DNA from 4 places in the Embleya sp. NPDC005575 genome. Region 3 is predicted to be linked to each of the others. Evidence: riboswitches for the same ligand, from Rfam matches in the RefSeq annotation. Region 3 holds a riboswitch; each other region holds the start of a gene.

Region 1 (3,464 bases), on a different contig from region 3:
CGGCCAGGACGGCCTGCACAACGTCTTCCGGCACACCGACCGCCTCGCCGAACTGGCCCGCGACCTGCGCATCCACTTCGCCCCGGGAGGCCGAGCCACGCTCGGCGACCTGGCCCGGATCATCGCCGCCGCGACCACCGACCGGGTGCTGATTCGCGGCCGGCGCGCCGCGGAGGTCACCGAGTACCGCCGGGACGCCGACGAGGGCGTCGACGTCTTCACGGTCCGTGTGCGCGAAGGCGTCGGCGGTACCGCGATACACCTCGACCCAGCCGAACAACTCGCCGCCGGCCGCGCGTTCGTGGCCCTGGTGCACGGCGACGTCCCGATCGCCGGTTCGGGCACCCTGTACCGCCTCTACCCGGGCCCCTCCGATACCGCACCCGTCGACATGCGCCGCTGGTCGGCCCCGGATCTTGTCTCGGCCTTCGGCCCGACGGATCAGGGCGTGTCCCGGACGTCCGGCAGCGGGACCGTGGTGAAGCTGCCCTGATCGGCGGAGCGGACCAGTACCGGCAGGTTCCGCGGGTGGATCACGGCCGCGTCGGGAGGAGGCACCCGACCGACGCGGCCGGTCCACCTCAACGCGCCGCGACCGCCCGCCGCCGGTCCCACGCGACCGCGAGATACGCGGTCGCGCCCGCGAGCGCGAACGAGAACAGTGAGGCCGAGGTCCACACCTGCGCGTGGATGTGCAGCGCGTCCTGGATGTTGCCCCAGAACGTCGCCCACCACTCGACCGAACCCGGGTTGATCAGCTGGTACATGCAAAAGCCCAGCGCCCACGGCGCGATCATCACCGCGCGGGCCGGCGCGTGGTCGCCCAGGTCCCAGCCGGACCGACCGCGCCCGGCGAACAGGTCCACCGCGAGTACGCCCAGCAGCGGGATGAAGATCGAGCCGATCAGCGACAGGAAGCTCGCGTAGGTGTCGAAGTCGTTCACCATCAGCGCGAACGCGGTGACCAGCGCGCCCACGCCCAGGCAGAGCACCCGGCGGTCCACACGCGGTGCGAGGTTCTGGATGGACATCGCGGTGCTGTAGACGTTGGCGAAGCTCTGGTCCACCTCGCGCACGACCAGGACGGCGAAGAACACCCACCCGGCGGTGACGCCCAGGAACGAGTCGAAGATCTTGTCCGGGTCGCCGCCCACCTGGGCGAGGGCGACCAGGCCGAGCAGGTAGCACCAGATGCTGGTGATCGAGAAGCCGCTCAACGCGGCCCAGAACGCGGGCTTGGTGCCGCGCGAGTGGCGGGTGTAGTCGGACGCGAGCGGGACCCAGGAGACCGCGACCGCGAGCGCCGCGTCCATCGCCGGGAAGAACCCGGACCACGAACCCTCGGTCATCGGCGGCAGGCCCTCGCGCCACAGCTGGATCGAGAAGTAGAGCATCGCGATGCCCACCGCGATCGTCACGTAGCGGCGCAGGATCCGCAGCATGCCCAACGGGCGCAGCGTCATCGCCGTGGTGACCGTGCCGGCGGCGACGATGTACAACCAGTGCGGGCCGTCGCCGTCGGTCATCGCCTCGATGCCGATCGAGATCACCAGCAGCTCGAAGGTGCCCCAGCCGATGCACTGGACGATGTTGAACACCGTCGGGACGTACGAGATCTTCGTGCCGAACAGGCCGCGCAGCACGGTCATCGCGGGCGCACCGCTGCGGGCGCCGGGGATGCCGGCGACCGCGACCATGAGCGTGCCGATCAGCGTGCCGCCGACGGCCGCGACGATCGCGGCGACCATCGACAGTTGCGGATAGCCGACCGGGGCCAGCACGTACAGGGCGCCGGAGAAGCCGAGCAGGCTCACGCCGAGGTTGGCCCAGAACGCCGCCTGGTCGCGGAATCCCAGGGTGCGGGGCGGTGCGGTATCCAGGATCAGGGGTGCCTCGGCGCCGGCGTGCGGCACCTCGGGGCGTGCGTCGTCGATGACTGGAGCCGACATGGCTCTACCTGCTCTCCCTACGCCGGCATTACCCGGTCAGGTTCAAGCGGTCGGTGGCCCCGGGCGCGCCGGCTCGACGCCGACACCCCATGCCGCCCTCTCAGCCCGGTTGGTCCGAGCTCCCGCGATGGCGTGGCGAACAGTACGCGCCTCGCGGGTCGCTTGGGAAGGCGGGGTGGGGAAACGCACGCTCGCGCTCAGCATCCCGAGTGGGTGAATCCCGCCCAGCCGGTCAGGTCGTCCGGCACGATCGCGCGGGCCCGGGCGGCCAGTTCGACCGGCATCGCGGCCGGGATGCCGCGCTTGGGGTCGCGCAGCCACAGCTGCGCGATGCGGACGGCCTGGGCCGGGGACAGGTCACGGCGGTCGAGGTAGTGGTGGGCCATGTACAGCACCAGCGCGGTAGTCGTGTCGTCCACCGGCCACAGCGTCGACACCACCGTGTGGGAGCCGGCCGTCAGGTACTCGGCGACCACCCGCCAGGTCTCGTCGTGACCGCCGGCCGGCGCGAAAGCGATCGGGTCGCCGGCGGCCCGGCCGATCTCGATCGGGTACCGCCGGGCCGGCACGCTCACCGGCCGCGCGGCGACCTCGCACAGCAAGCGCGGCGCGCCGATGTAGGAGATCTGCGCGTCCTGGAGCGCATGCCGACGGCGGCCGTCGACGAGCGCCCAGGCCGCATGCCATGGCACCATGCCGAACGGTCCGGCGGGCAGCAGGACCAGGGACGGTGCGCGGCCGAACGAGCCGGGCAGCGCGGTCAGTACCGGTTCCATCACCGCGGTCCAGGCCCATTCGCACAGCGCGTCGAGCATGTCGGCCCAGTTCTCCCGGTCGCCCTCGGCCAGGTCCAGGCCGTAGTCGAGCTCGGGCAGGTCGAGCACCCGTGTCGTGCCGTCGGCGCCGCTCAGCACCGCGGCTCCCGGTACGAGTTGCACCAGCGCATCGGTGCCGAGTCGGCCGAGAGCGGCGGCGATCTCACCGGCCGACGGCGGGTGGAGGAGGGTGCGCCACGGCGTGCCGCGCGGGTCGAGGCCGATCCGGGCCGCGGCCACCTGCGCGGCGGCCCGGAGCAGGTGGGCATCCGCCGGTGCGGCCCGGTGCGCGCGCCGGAAGCAGATCCGCGCCTGGTCCCAGGCCCGCCGATCACCGGTCGGTGCCGCGCTCGCGGCGTACCCGATGCCCGCCGCGTAGGCGAATTCCGGCCAGCGCGTATCGGCCCCGTCCAGCGCGCCGAGCGCGTCGGTCAGCAACTCGATCGCCTCCGCGAACAACTCGCGCACGGTGTCCGGACCCTCGTCCGTCGACTGCGCGCTCAGCGCCTCGGCACACCGAGCCCGACCGCGCTCGCCCCGTTCCCACGCCCGCCGCGTCTCCGCGTCGACGTCCTCCACGCTCACCCCCGCTTGCCCCCGCCGGCCGGCACCACGGTACCGGGGCGGGGAGCGGCACTCACCGATGCCGCGGTCGAGAAACCCCCGAGCCCGCCCCGGCTCCACCCCTCGTCGCGACCGT
Region 2 (3,464 bases), on a different contig from region 3:
GAGCCGGCGGTCCCGGGGTCCACCCGGCGCATCGCCACCGTGGTGATCTCGGTGCCCGACGCGATCAGCGCCTGTTCCAGGATCTCCAGGCTCGGCGCGCCGCCGGTCCCGGTGATCAGCCGCGAGGTGAAGGACTCGCCGGCGATCACCAGCTTGTCGTCCTTGTCGTCCTTGTCGTCGGCCATGCCGTCATCCTCCCTGGACGGCGGTCAATACCTCGACGCGACTGCCCGCGTCGAGCACGGTCCGGGCCCACGCCCCGCGCGGCACCACCGACTCGTCCACCGCGACCGCGACGCCCTTGGCTGCGGTGGTCAGCGTGGCCACGAGTTCGGCGACGGTGGTGCCGGTCGCGACATGGCGCCGGTCACCGTTGACGCGGACCTCGATGTCGTTCATGCCATCACCTTCCGGGCGGCGGTCGCGAAGCGGTCGGGCCCGAAGGGCGCGACGAGTTCGGGGGTGGTGCCGTGTGCGAGGACCTCGGCCACGGTGTCGGCGGTGATCGGGGTGAGCAGGATGCCGTGCCGGTAGTGGCCGGTCGCCACCACCAGGCCGGGCAGCGCGGAGCGGCCAATGATCGGCGCGTTGTCCGGGCTGCCGGGGCGCAGCCCGGCGAGCGTCTCGACCAGCGGCAGCTCGGTGATGCCGGGGACGAGTTCGTGCGCGTCGCGCAGGAGTTCGTACACGCCGCCCGCGGTCACCTCGGTGTCGTGGCCGAGTTCGTGCTCGGTCGCGCCGATCACCAGTTCGCCGTCCGCGCGCGGGACCAGGTACATGCTGCCGCCCTTGACCACGCCCCGGACGTTGCGGGACAGCAGCGGCAGCAGCGCCGGCGGCACCTTCAGTCGCAGGATCTCGCCCTTGACCGGCCGCACCGGCGGGATCGCCTCGGGGGGCAGGCCCGGGACGAGCGCCGAGCGGCAGCCCGCCGCGAGCAGCACCTGATCGGCGATCAGGTCGCGTCCGCCGGCCGTTCGCACGCCGTGCGCGCGCTCGCCGGCGACCAGGATCCGCTCGACGCTCTCGCGCACGAAGACGACGCCGGCCCGCGCGCAGGCCACGAGCAGTGCCGCGACCAGCCGGCGGTTGTCGATCTGGTGGTCGTCCTCGACGTGCAGGCCGCCGGTGATCGCCGGGGACAACATCGGTTCGAGCCGACGGCACTCGCGGCTGGTCAGCCACGACGACTGCAAACCGAGCCGCTGCTGATAGGCGTGCAGGTCCTTGAGTACGGCCCGGTCGTCCGCGTCCAGCGCGACCGCGATCGTGCCGCATGCGTGGTAACCCGAGGGCAGGTCCGCGGCCTCGGTCAGTTCGGCCGCGAACTCGGGGTAGCGCCGCGCCGATTCGATACTCAGCCGGAGCAGGCTCTCCTCGCCGTACTGGAGTTCGGAGACGGGGGTGAGCATGCCGGCCGCGGCGTGCGAGGCACCCCGGCCCGGGGCCGGATCGACGACGGTGACCGTGAGCCCGTACCGGGTGCGCGCGCGCCAGGCGACAGACAGTCCGACGACTCCCGCGCCGACCACGACGACGTCGGTGGGGTGCTCGGACATGGTGGGGCTCGACATGGTGAGAGGAACTCCCTTCGCCGGTATGACCCGGATCAGGTTCGGACGGTCGGGGGCTCGCAGCCCCCCTCTCAGCCCGGTCTCACCGGGCTCCCGTGACCTCTCCACACTACGACACCGGTTTCGGGTGTCCCGGGGGCGCCCGAGTGCGCCGAGATGTCCTTGACTGAGTCAAGACCCTGCTCGTCGGCGGCGCCGAGTCGCGTCATAGGGTGCCCTGCATGGACAACGTGCTCGTCGTGGGTGCCGGCATGGCCGGCCTGCAAACCGTGGTGGCGCTGCGGGACCAGGGGTACACCGGTCGCGTCACCCTGCTCGGGGCCGAGGCGCACGCGCCGTACGACCGCCCGCCGCTGTCGAAGGAGGTGCTCGCCGGCAAGACCGACGACACCTCCTTCGAGGCGGACTGGGCCGCACTGGAGACCGAGGTGCTGTTCGGCCGGACCGCGACCGGACTGCGCCCGGGCGCGGTGGACACCGACGCGGGGCCGATCGCCTTCGATCGATTGGTGATCGCGACCGGCTCGCGTGTGCTCGACCTGCCCGGCGCGGCCGAGGTTCCCGGCGTGCACGTGCTGCGCACCATCGACGACGCCCGCGCGCTGCGCGCCGCACTGGTGCCCGGCGCGCACGTGGTGATCGTCGGCGCGGGCTGGGTCGGCGCCGAGGTGGCCACCGCCGCGGCCGCGGCCGGCTGCCCGACCACCGTGGTCGAGGCCCTGCACACCCCGCTCGCCGGACCCTTCCCGAACGCCGTCGGTGAGCGGTTCGTGCCGTGGTACGCCGAGGCCGGCGTGGAACTGCTGCTGGGCGCGCGGGTGGACCGCCTGGAGGCGGGCGCGGTGCACCTGACCGACGGCCGACGGCTGCCCGCCGACGCGGTCGTGGTCGGCATCGGGGTGCGCCCGGCAACCGAGTGGCTGGCGGGCTCCGACGTGGTCCGCAACGAGCGCGGCTTCGTCGAGGTGGACGAGCACCTGGCCACCTCGGTGCCCGGGGTGTACGCGGTCGGCGACTGCGTGGACTTCCCGTCCGCCCGGTACGGCACCCGGATGAACGTCGAGCACTGGGACAACGCGCTCCAGGCACCGCGCGTGCTGGTGGCCAACCTGCTCGGCGGCGACCAGGCGTACGACCCGGTCCCCTACTTCTGGTCCGACCAGTTCGGCCGGATGGTCCAGTACGTGGGCCGGCACGGCGGGAGCGACGAACTGGTCTTCCGGGGCGCGGACGAGGACGGCAAGTGGACCGCGGGCTGGTTCGCCGACGACCGGCTGGTGGCGCTGCTCGCCGTGGGCCGGCCGCGCGACCTGGCCCAGGGCCGCAAGCTCGTGCAACTGGGCACCCCGGTGGATCGGGAGCGGTTCGTCGACCCGGAGAACCCGCTCAAGTCGGTCGCGCGCTGACCACCACTCGCCCGCCCCACCTCCGGGCGCCGGCGGCCGGCACCGGATGCGGAACCTAAACTTGGCCGGGTGAGCGAGATCGACGCCAAAACAGAAGCCCTCGTCCCCGCCTGGGTGACACTCCCCGACATCGCCGAGATCCTCGGCGTGGACATCCTGAAGGTCCGCCAGCAGCTCAAGGAGCGCAAGTTCCTGGCCGTGCGCCGCGGCGAGCACCGGGCCCTTCAGGTGCCCGCCGACTTCTTCCAGGGCGGCAACATCGTCAAGGGCCTGGTCGGCACGCTGACCCTGCTCGCGGACTCGGGCTTCACCGACGAGGAGGCGCTGGAGTGGCTGTTCACTCCGGACGACACGCTCCCGGGCACGCCGGTGCAGGCGCTGCAGGAGAACCGGATGACCGAGGTGCGTCGCCGCGCCCAGGCACTGGCGATCTGAGGCCGCGCGGATGACGAGCCGTCAGGAACGGTTGGCCGCCGCCCGTCTG
Region 3 (3,464 bases):
CAGGGTGCGTACCTGAAATTTCTCAGCGAACGGAACTTCTCGATGGGCCTGTACGCGCTTGAGCCGGGCGAGAGCGACACCCAGAAGCCGCACAACCAGGACGAGGCGTATGTGGTGATCAGCGGCCGGGCCACGCTCACCGTCGGCGACGAGTCCACGGCCGTGGCGCGCGGCAGCATCGTGTACGTACCGGCGCAGGTGCCACACCGCTTCCACCGGATCACCGAAGCGCTGCGGGTCCTGGTGTTCTTCTCGCCACCGGAGGGCTGAGGGCGAGGGCCGGGCGCGAGGGGCGGCCGGCGGTGGGCACACCTGTGGGCGGCCCGCACGCATGTACGACAATCGCACCTGGGGATCCAGCGATCGGATCTCGGGATCCGACGACGGGGAGTACATCCGATGACGCTGCGCGACGAACTCTGGGCTGCCATCGAGGACGTCTACGCGGCGATCCTCGACCACCCGTTCATCCACGGACTGACCGACGGCACGTTGCCGCGCGAGGCGTTCCGGCACTATGTCGTGCAGGACTCGCACTACCTACGCGACTACGCGAAGGCGCTGGCGGTGTGTGCGGCCAAGGCGCCGGACGAGGCAACGACCGTGCAGTTCGCGGGCGACGCGGCCGGCGCGATCGCCGCCGAGCGTTCGCTGCACGAGGGCTTCATGGTCGACTTCGGCAGCTCGGTGGCCGACGCCACCGCGACCGAGCCGGTGTTGCCGAGCACTCGGGCGTACGTCAGCTATCTGCTCGCCACGGTGCACAACGGCTCGTTCGCCGAGGGTGTGGCGGCGGTGCTGCCCTGCTACTGGATCTACGCCCGAGTGGGCGACGCACTGCTGGCCAAGGGCTCGCCCGACGAGCTGTACGGGCGCTGGATCGCCACCTACGGCGCCGAGGAGTTCCAGGCGACGGTGCGCGCGGTGCTCGACCTGGTGGACCGGATCGGCGAGGACCTCTCGGCGACCGAACGGGCTCGGATGATTGAGCACTTCACCACGACGGCGCGCTACGAGTGGATGTTCTGGGACGCCGCGTGGCGCGGCGAGCGCTGGCCGGTCTGAGCGGGTCCGGGCGGACCGGATCGTTCCCGGACGGACCGGAACCGGTCCACCCGGGTACGGCGTGTCCTCCCGGGGAATGTGCTTCCCGGGTGTGCACGTCTCGCGGGTTCGCGTGACTGGGGGTTGGACGATGGAGACATGGCCGCGCTGGGCACGCATCGGCGGACCGGTGCTCGTGCTGGTCCTGCTGTGCTGGTTGCTGATCTGGCTGTTCTCGGCCTTCCTGATGCTCATCGTCAAAGGCGTCGTCGGGCTGTGCGTCACGATCGGGATGGTCGTGCTCGCGCGCACCGCGGTGGTCGGCCGCGGGCCGCGCGACCCGCTCGGCTGAACCGGTGCTGGTCGTGCGGCGGTCGGTGTGCCAGGGTGGGGGGCGCACCACGCGGAGATACACGGGAGCTCGGGGCACCGGGCTGAGAGGGCGCTGAGGCCGCGCCGACCGCAGAACCTGACCGGGTAATGCCGGCGTAGGGAGCCTTTCCATGACCTCGCAAAACACTTCGCTGCCCGCTGCCCCGACGGCCGACCCGGCCGCCGCACGGACGGTCACCAGCGGACCGATTGCCCCCGCCCACCACCGCGGCTATGTCGCCGGATCGCGCGAGGACCTGCGCGTTCCGGTACGCACGGTGCATCTGACCAACGGCGAGACGGTTCGCCTGTACGACACCTCGGGCCCGTACACCGACCCCGCCTTCGAGGTGGATGTGCGGCGCGGCCTGCCCGCGCTGCGGGAGGCCTGGATCGAGGAGCGCGGCGACACCGCCCGCTACGACGGCCGGATCGGCGCGCTGACGCCGGCCGGATTCGCGGTGCCGGGTGCCGGGGCCCGACCCAGGCGCGCGTCCGGTTCCGAGGCGGTGACCCAACTCGCCTACGCGCGACGCGGGCTGGTCACCCCGGAGATGGAGTTCGTGGCGATCCGCGAGGGCTTGGCGCCCGAGCTGGTCCGGGACGAGATTGCCGCCGGTCGTGCGGTGTTGCCCGCGAACATCAACCACCCCGAGATCGAGCCGATGGTGATCGGCAAGAACTTCCTGGTCAAGGTCAACGCGAACATCGGCAACTCGGCGGTGACCTCCTCGATCGAGGAGGAGACCGACAAGCTGGTGTGGGCGATCCGGTGGGGTGCGGACACCGTGATGGACCTGTCCACCGGCAAGGACATCCACACCACACGCGAGTGGATCGTGCGCAACTCGCCGGTCCCGATCGGTACGGTGCCGCTCTACCAGGCGCTGGAGAAGGTGAACGGCAAGCCCGAGGAACTCACCTGGGAGCTGTACCGGGACACCGTGATCGAGCAGTGCGAGCAGGGCGTGGACTACATGACGGTGCATGCCGGCGTGTTGCTGCGCTACGTGCCGCTGACCGCGCGGCGCAAGACCGGGATCGTCTCGCGGGGCGGCTCGATCATGGCGGCGTGGTGCCTGGCCCACCATCAAGAGAACTTCCTCTACACGCACTTCGCCGAACTGACCGAGATCCTGCGCGCGTACGACGTGACCTACTCGCTCGGCGACGGGCTGCGTCCGGGATCCATCGCGGACGCCAACGACGCGGCGCAGTTCGCCGAGTTGGAGACGCTGGGCGAACTGGGCCGGATCTCCCGGTCGATGGACGTGCAGGTGATGATCGAGGGCCCGGGCCATGTGCCCATGCACAAGATCAAGGAGAACGTCGACCTCCAGCAACGCATCTGCGACGAGGCGCCGTTCTATACGCTCGGCCCGTTGACCACGGACGTCGCCCCCGGATACGACCACATCACGTCGGCGATCGGCGCGGCGATGATCGGCATGTGGGGCACCGCGATGCTGTGCTACGTGACGCCGAAGGAGCATCTGGGCCTGCCCGACCGGGACGACGTCAAGGCGGGCGTGATCGCCTACCGGATCGCGGCCCACGCGGCGGACCTCGCCAAGGGCCACCCGGGTGCGCAGGCGTGGGACGACGCGCTCTCCGATGCCCGCTTCGAGTTCCGTTGGCAGGATCAGTTCGACCTGGCGATGGACCCGGACACCGCGCGGGCCTACCACGACGCCACGCTTCCGGCGGAGCCGGCCAAGACGGCCCACTTCTGCTCGATGTGTGGGCCGAAGTTTTGTTCGATGCGGATTTCGCACGGCATCCGTGCCGAGCACGGCGACGGGGCCGGGGCTGCCGTCGGGACGACCGAGGTGGATGCCGAGGCCGGGATGCGGGCCAAGTCGGCGGAGTTCGCGGCCGCGGGCAACCGGGTTTATCTGCCGCTGGCCGACTGACCTTCGCGTGCCGGACGACGTCTCGGGGGCACGGTGGTTCCCGGGACGTCGTCAGGCCGGTCCGGGCGGGCCGCCCTCGCCGGCGACGATGACGCCGTGCTCGTAGGCGAACACCACCGCCTGTGCCCGATCGCG
Region 4 (3,464 bases), on a different contig from region 3:
TCCGACGCCCGGGTGGTCACCATCCCGGCCGGCCACCTGATCCACGCCGCCGAGCCCCAAGCCTTCACCGAGGTGACCAGGTCCTTCCTGCGCACGCCCGCCAAGGTCGCCGACCCGGTCCACCCCCGCGACCCCGCCCACTGACCGGTCGACTTCTCCCGCGCCGCGACGTTCACTCACCCCTCACGCCTCGGGCCGCGATCGGCGCCCCGAATTCCTCCCGCCGACACGGACATCTCCGTATTCGCCGACCGGTGCTAGGCGCCGAAGCGTAGGGTCTCGCCGGTTTCCAGCACCGTCTTGAGGTTGGACAGGATCATCGGCCAGCCCTCGCGGATGCTCTTGAGTATCTCGGAATCCGGCGCGAAGCCCTCGTGCAGGACGCGCAGCGCGACCACCTCGCCCAGCGGTACCAGGTCGAAGGAGACCCGGGAGATCGGCTCACGGCGGTGTTCGGCGAGTTGTTCCGCGCTCCAGCCGAACATCTCACCGATCTCGGGCTCGTAGTTGTGCCACGTGTACGCCAGTCGACGAGGCGGTTCGGCCGCCAGCACCACCTGGCCGGCGTCACGCGGTGCCGTCCGCGGTGACATCCACCAGCGGACCGGCGAGCCGACCTGCCAGTCCGATTCCGGTCCCGAGCCGTCGAAGTAGCGGCTGATCTCGGCCCGGTCGGTCAGTGCGCGCCACAACTCCTCGGGGGTGGTGCGGATGTACATGACGTAGGTGAACTGGATATCGGACACGGGGTTTCTCCCAAGGGTGCGGCAGCGGACGCGGGCGCGACCGGTGCCGGGGATCGCCTTCGTTCCACTATCCGCCGGCTCGGCCCGGCAGTCCGGCACCGCGCGCACGCCACGCCGAAGGACGCGACGGAACCACGCGGACGTCGTCCGATCGGCCGATCACGCACCCCGAAGCGGGCGGGCACCCGTCCCCGGCTTCGCCCTACGGACGATCCGCGCTCGGGGGTGTGCCGGCGTCACCCTCCTCCGCTGTGTTCCCCACCGGGTCGAGCGCCGCCGCCGGCTCCAGCTCCAGCGCCATCGACACCGAGTCCACGTAGCGGCCGTCGAGCAGGAACTCGCCTTTGGCGATGCCCTCGACCGTGTATCCGCACTTCTCGTACAGCCGCCACGCGCGGGAGTTGGTCCCCAGCACGTGCAGCGTGATCCGTCGGGCGCTGCGGCGAACGGCCTCCGCGCGGGCGGCGGTCAGCAGCAGGACGCCGATGCCACGGCCCTGATGGGCGGGATCCACCGCGAAGCCGTGGATGTATTGGACGTGCCCACTGGCGGCCATCCGGGACGGACGTATCTTGACGAAGCCGCGTACCTCCGACCCCTCGTACGCGACCAGCACGTTTGCCGGCGGGGTGTCGGGGTCGAAGAACGGGCGTGCCGGCGGCAGGGGCGGCGTAGGGGTGACCCGCGTGCTCCAGGTGTCGTGGTCGATCCGGGTCAGCGCGGGTCCGTCCGCCGGTTCGGCGGCGCGTACGTGGATGTCGGGGAGGGGGTGGGGCCCGGATGCGTCGTCGGTTTCGCGTGCGTCTCGCTGCATGTGCCCAGGGTGGTGGGCGCGCGCTCGACCGGGCAATGCCATTGTTCGCCGTCCGGGACTACCCGCCGTCCGCGTCGGGCCGCGCACCGGTCTGAGCGCGGTTGCCGCGGCGTACCTGGAGGTCGTGTACGAACTCGCCACCCCCATCGACTGACGGCGCGTGGGGGCTCACTGGAAGGTTCGCTCGCCACAACGCAAACGATGGTTGGCGGTGGCCGGCGCGAGTACTACAACTCCGGTGAAGACAAGCGAACGCGCGTTCGTCGGGCCCGGTGACCGGGCGGACGTACGCGCGAAAAGGACCTACGAGGTGGGCTCCCTGCGCCGGCATTGTCCGGATCAGGTGCTAGGGGTCGCGTTCCGGTCCATTCGACCTTCACGCCTCTCAGCCCGACCACCCGACCTTGGCTTGAGCCGAAGCTCCCATCTCCAAGGCCAACCACTGATCGATCGAACTCCCTCGCTCGCCCCGTAGGCCACTAACCACCATACTCCTGGACAAAAGCCTCGCCAAGGGGTCGGCCGAAAGTGGGACGAGGTTGGAGTCCCGGGGCTATTGAGCCTCGGGACCCCAACCGTTGTCAGTGGGCCGTGTGAGCGCTGTGCCCGATGTCGGACAACAAGGCCGACCAGCCGTCGTTCGCGAAGACCAGCATGGGGCTGTCGGGGACCCTGCTGTCGCGGACCGGGACGACGCCGGGCAGGCCGCCGGCTACCTCGACGCAGTTACCGCCATCAGCATTGGTGTAGGAGGACTTGCGCCAGCGGGCCATGCTCAGGTCACGTGCGATGCTCATCGGTTGCGAAACCCTTCGCTGCGGATTCGATCAGGACCAGGGAAGCCGTCGGCGAGAGCGCGGCCGCTCTGGCCAGATCGTATGCCTTCTGATAGCTCCCGGCCACGGTCGGATCGTCGATCAGCTGGCCCGTGTAAGCGCCCTCGACGTATACGACAGGTGAGGCATCCGCGAAGGACATCAAGGAGACGACGCCCGTCATGAACGGGTGCGGGCCGTCGGTGAACGGCTGCACTTGCACCAGGTAGCGGCGACTTCTGCCGGCCTCGACGATGGCCAGCAATTGTTCGTGCATGATCTCGGGCGACCCCACGACGACGTGCAGCGCAGCCTCGTGGATGATCTCCCAGATTCTGGGAGGGCGTTGCCTGTCCAGCAGCCGCGCTCGCTCCATGCGCGTTCGCACGAGTTCTTCGATTTCGTCCTCGGCGGTGAAGGGGCGAGCGGACTTGGTGAATGCGCGTGCGTACGCCTCGGTTTGCAGGAAGCCCGGTACCAGCATCGGTGAGTACTCGCTGATCGTCAGCGCGCGCTCCTCCAACTCCGCCGCGTCCGCGAAGTATTCGGCGTGCCCGGACCGGCGGGCCAACGCGCAGAGGCGCTGGAGGTGCTCGCCGGTGTCGAACACCTCGTCGAACATCTTCGAGGTCTCCACCAGAGGCCGCCGCTTACCCGATTCGAAGTGGGCGATGTTCGAATCGTGGCAGAACACGTGCTCGGCGAGCTGGGCCTGGGTCAGCCCCGCGGCCTCGCGCAGTCGGAGCAACTCCGAGGCGTAGAAGGCCCTTGGTGACTTGTAGGGGTCCAGATTCCTGCGTGGCATGGATCATCACTCCGCTTCGTACGCAACGTCAGGGTCGGCCCCGGCCCGAGATCAACGTAACGGTTGAAAGTGATGCGATACGCGCGAATCCCGATATCCGTCCCCTATCCGGTCTCGGGGTGAGCCGACGTCGCCGAGGCCGGCCGGTTCCGGAGTGAAGGTGGGCCCGGCGGCGTCGCGTGGGCGCCGCCGGGCCTGGGAGGCAACGGTCGAAAGGGGGTCGACCGATGCCGGGTCGGGTGCGTTCAGCCGGTGAAGTTCTCGAAGAGGTTGGTGAATTCGTA

What was found. Region 3 has a riboswitch for thiamine pyrophosphate ahead of thiC (phosphomethylpyrimidine synthase ThiC). Riboswitches for the same ligand answer to the same signal wherever they lie in the genome.
Region 1: another riboswitch for thiamine pyrophosphate. It lies ahead of ABZS54_RS24775 (cytosine permease); the one in region 3 lies ahead of thiC (phosphomethylpyrimidine synthase ThiC).
Region 2: another riboswitch for thiamine pyrophosphate. It lies ahead of thiO (glycine oxidase ThiO); the one in region 3 lies ahead of thiC (phosphomethylpyrimidine synthase ThiC).
Region 4: another riboswitch for thiamine pyrophosphate. It lies ahead of ABZS54_RS32545 (GNAT family N-acetyltransferase); the one in region 3 lies ahead of thiC (phosphomethylpyrimidine synthase ThiC).

What each region holds. Positions count from the first base shown of each region.
Region 1 is NZ_JBEXCV010000079.1:28,175-31,638, reverse strand. It holds gene ABZS54_RS24780 (hypothetical protein) at 1-493, shown strand, start outside; gene ABZS54_RS24775 (cytosine permease) at 582-1,949, opposite strand; TPP riboswitch at 1,945-2,085, opposite strand; gene ABZS54_RS24770 (CHAT domain-containing protein) at 2,147-3,349, opposite strand.
Region 2 is NZ_JBEXCV010000033.1:38,525-41,988, forward strand. It holds gene ABZS54_RS14300 (thiazole synthase) at 1-185, opposite strand, end outside; gene thiS (sulfur carrier protein ThiS) at 190-399, opposite strand; gene thiO (glycine oxidase ThiO) at 396-1,574, opposite strand; TPP riboswitch at 1,569-1,681, opposite strand; gene ABZS54_RS14315 (FAD-dependent oxidoreductase) at 1,796-2,980, shown strand; gene ABZS54_RS14320 (Rv2175c family DNA-binding protein) at 3,050-3,415, shown strand; gene thiE (thiamine phosphate synthase) at 3,426-3,464, shown strand, end outside.
Region 3 is NZ_JBEXCV010000009.1:34,430-37,893, reverse strand. It holds gene ABZS54_RS05010 (cupin domain-containing protein) at 1-270, shown strand, start outside; gene tenA (thiaminase II) at 400-1,065, shown strand; gene ABZS54_RS05000 (hypothetical protein) at 1,196-1,396, shown strand; TPP riboswitch at 1,448-1,556, shown strand; gene thiC (phosphomethylpyrimidine synthase ThiC) at 1,548-3,329, shown strand; partial or broken gene ABZS54_RS04990 (response regulator transcription factor) at 3,381-3,464, opposite strand, start outside.
Region 4 is NZ_JBEXCV010000135.1:1,714-5,177, reverse strand. It holds gene ABZS54_RS32555 (alpha/beta hydrolase) at 1-144, shown strand, start outside; gene ABZS54_RS32550 (SRPBCC family protein) at 258-746, opposite strand; gene ABZS54_RS32545 (GNAT family N-acetyltransferase) at 949-1,560, opposite strand; TPP riboswitch at 1,860-2,032, opposite strand; gene ABZS54_RS32540 (DUF397 domain-containing protein) at 2,142-2,357, opposite strand; gene ABZS54_RS32535 (helix-turn-helix transcriptional regulator) at 2,341-3,180, opposite strand; gene ABZS54_RS32530 (hypothetical protein) at 3,426-3,464, opposite strand, start outside.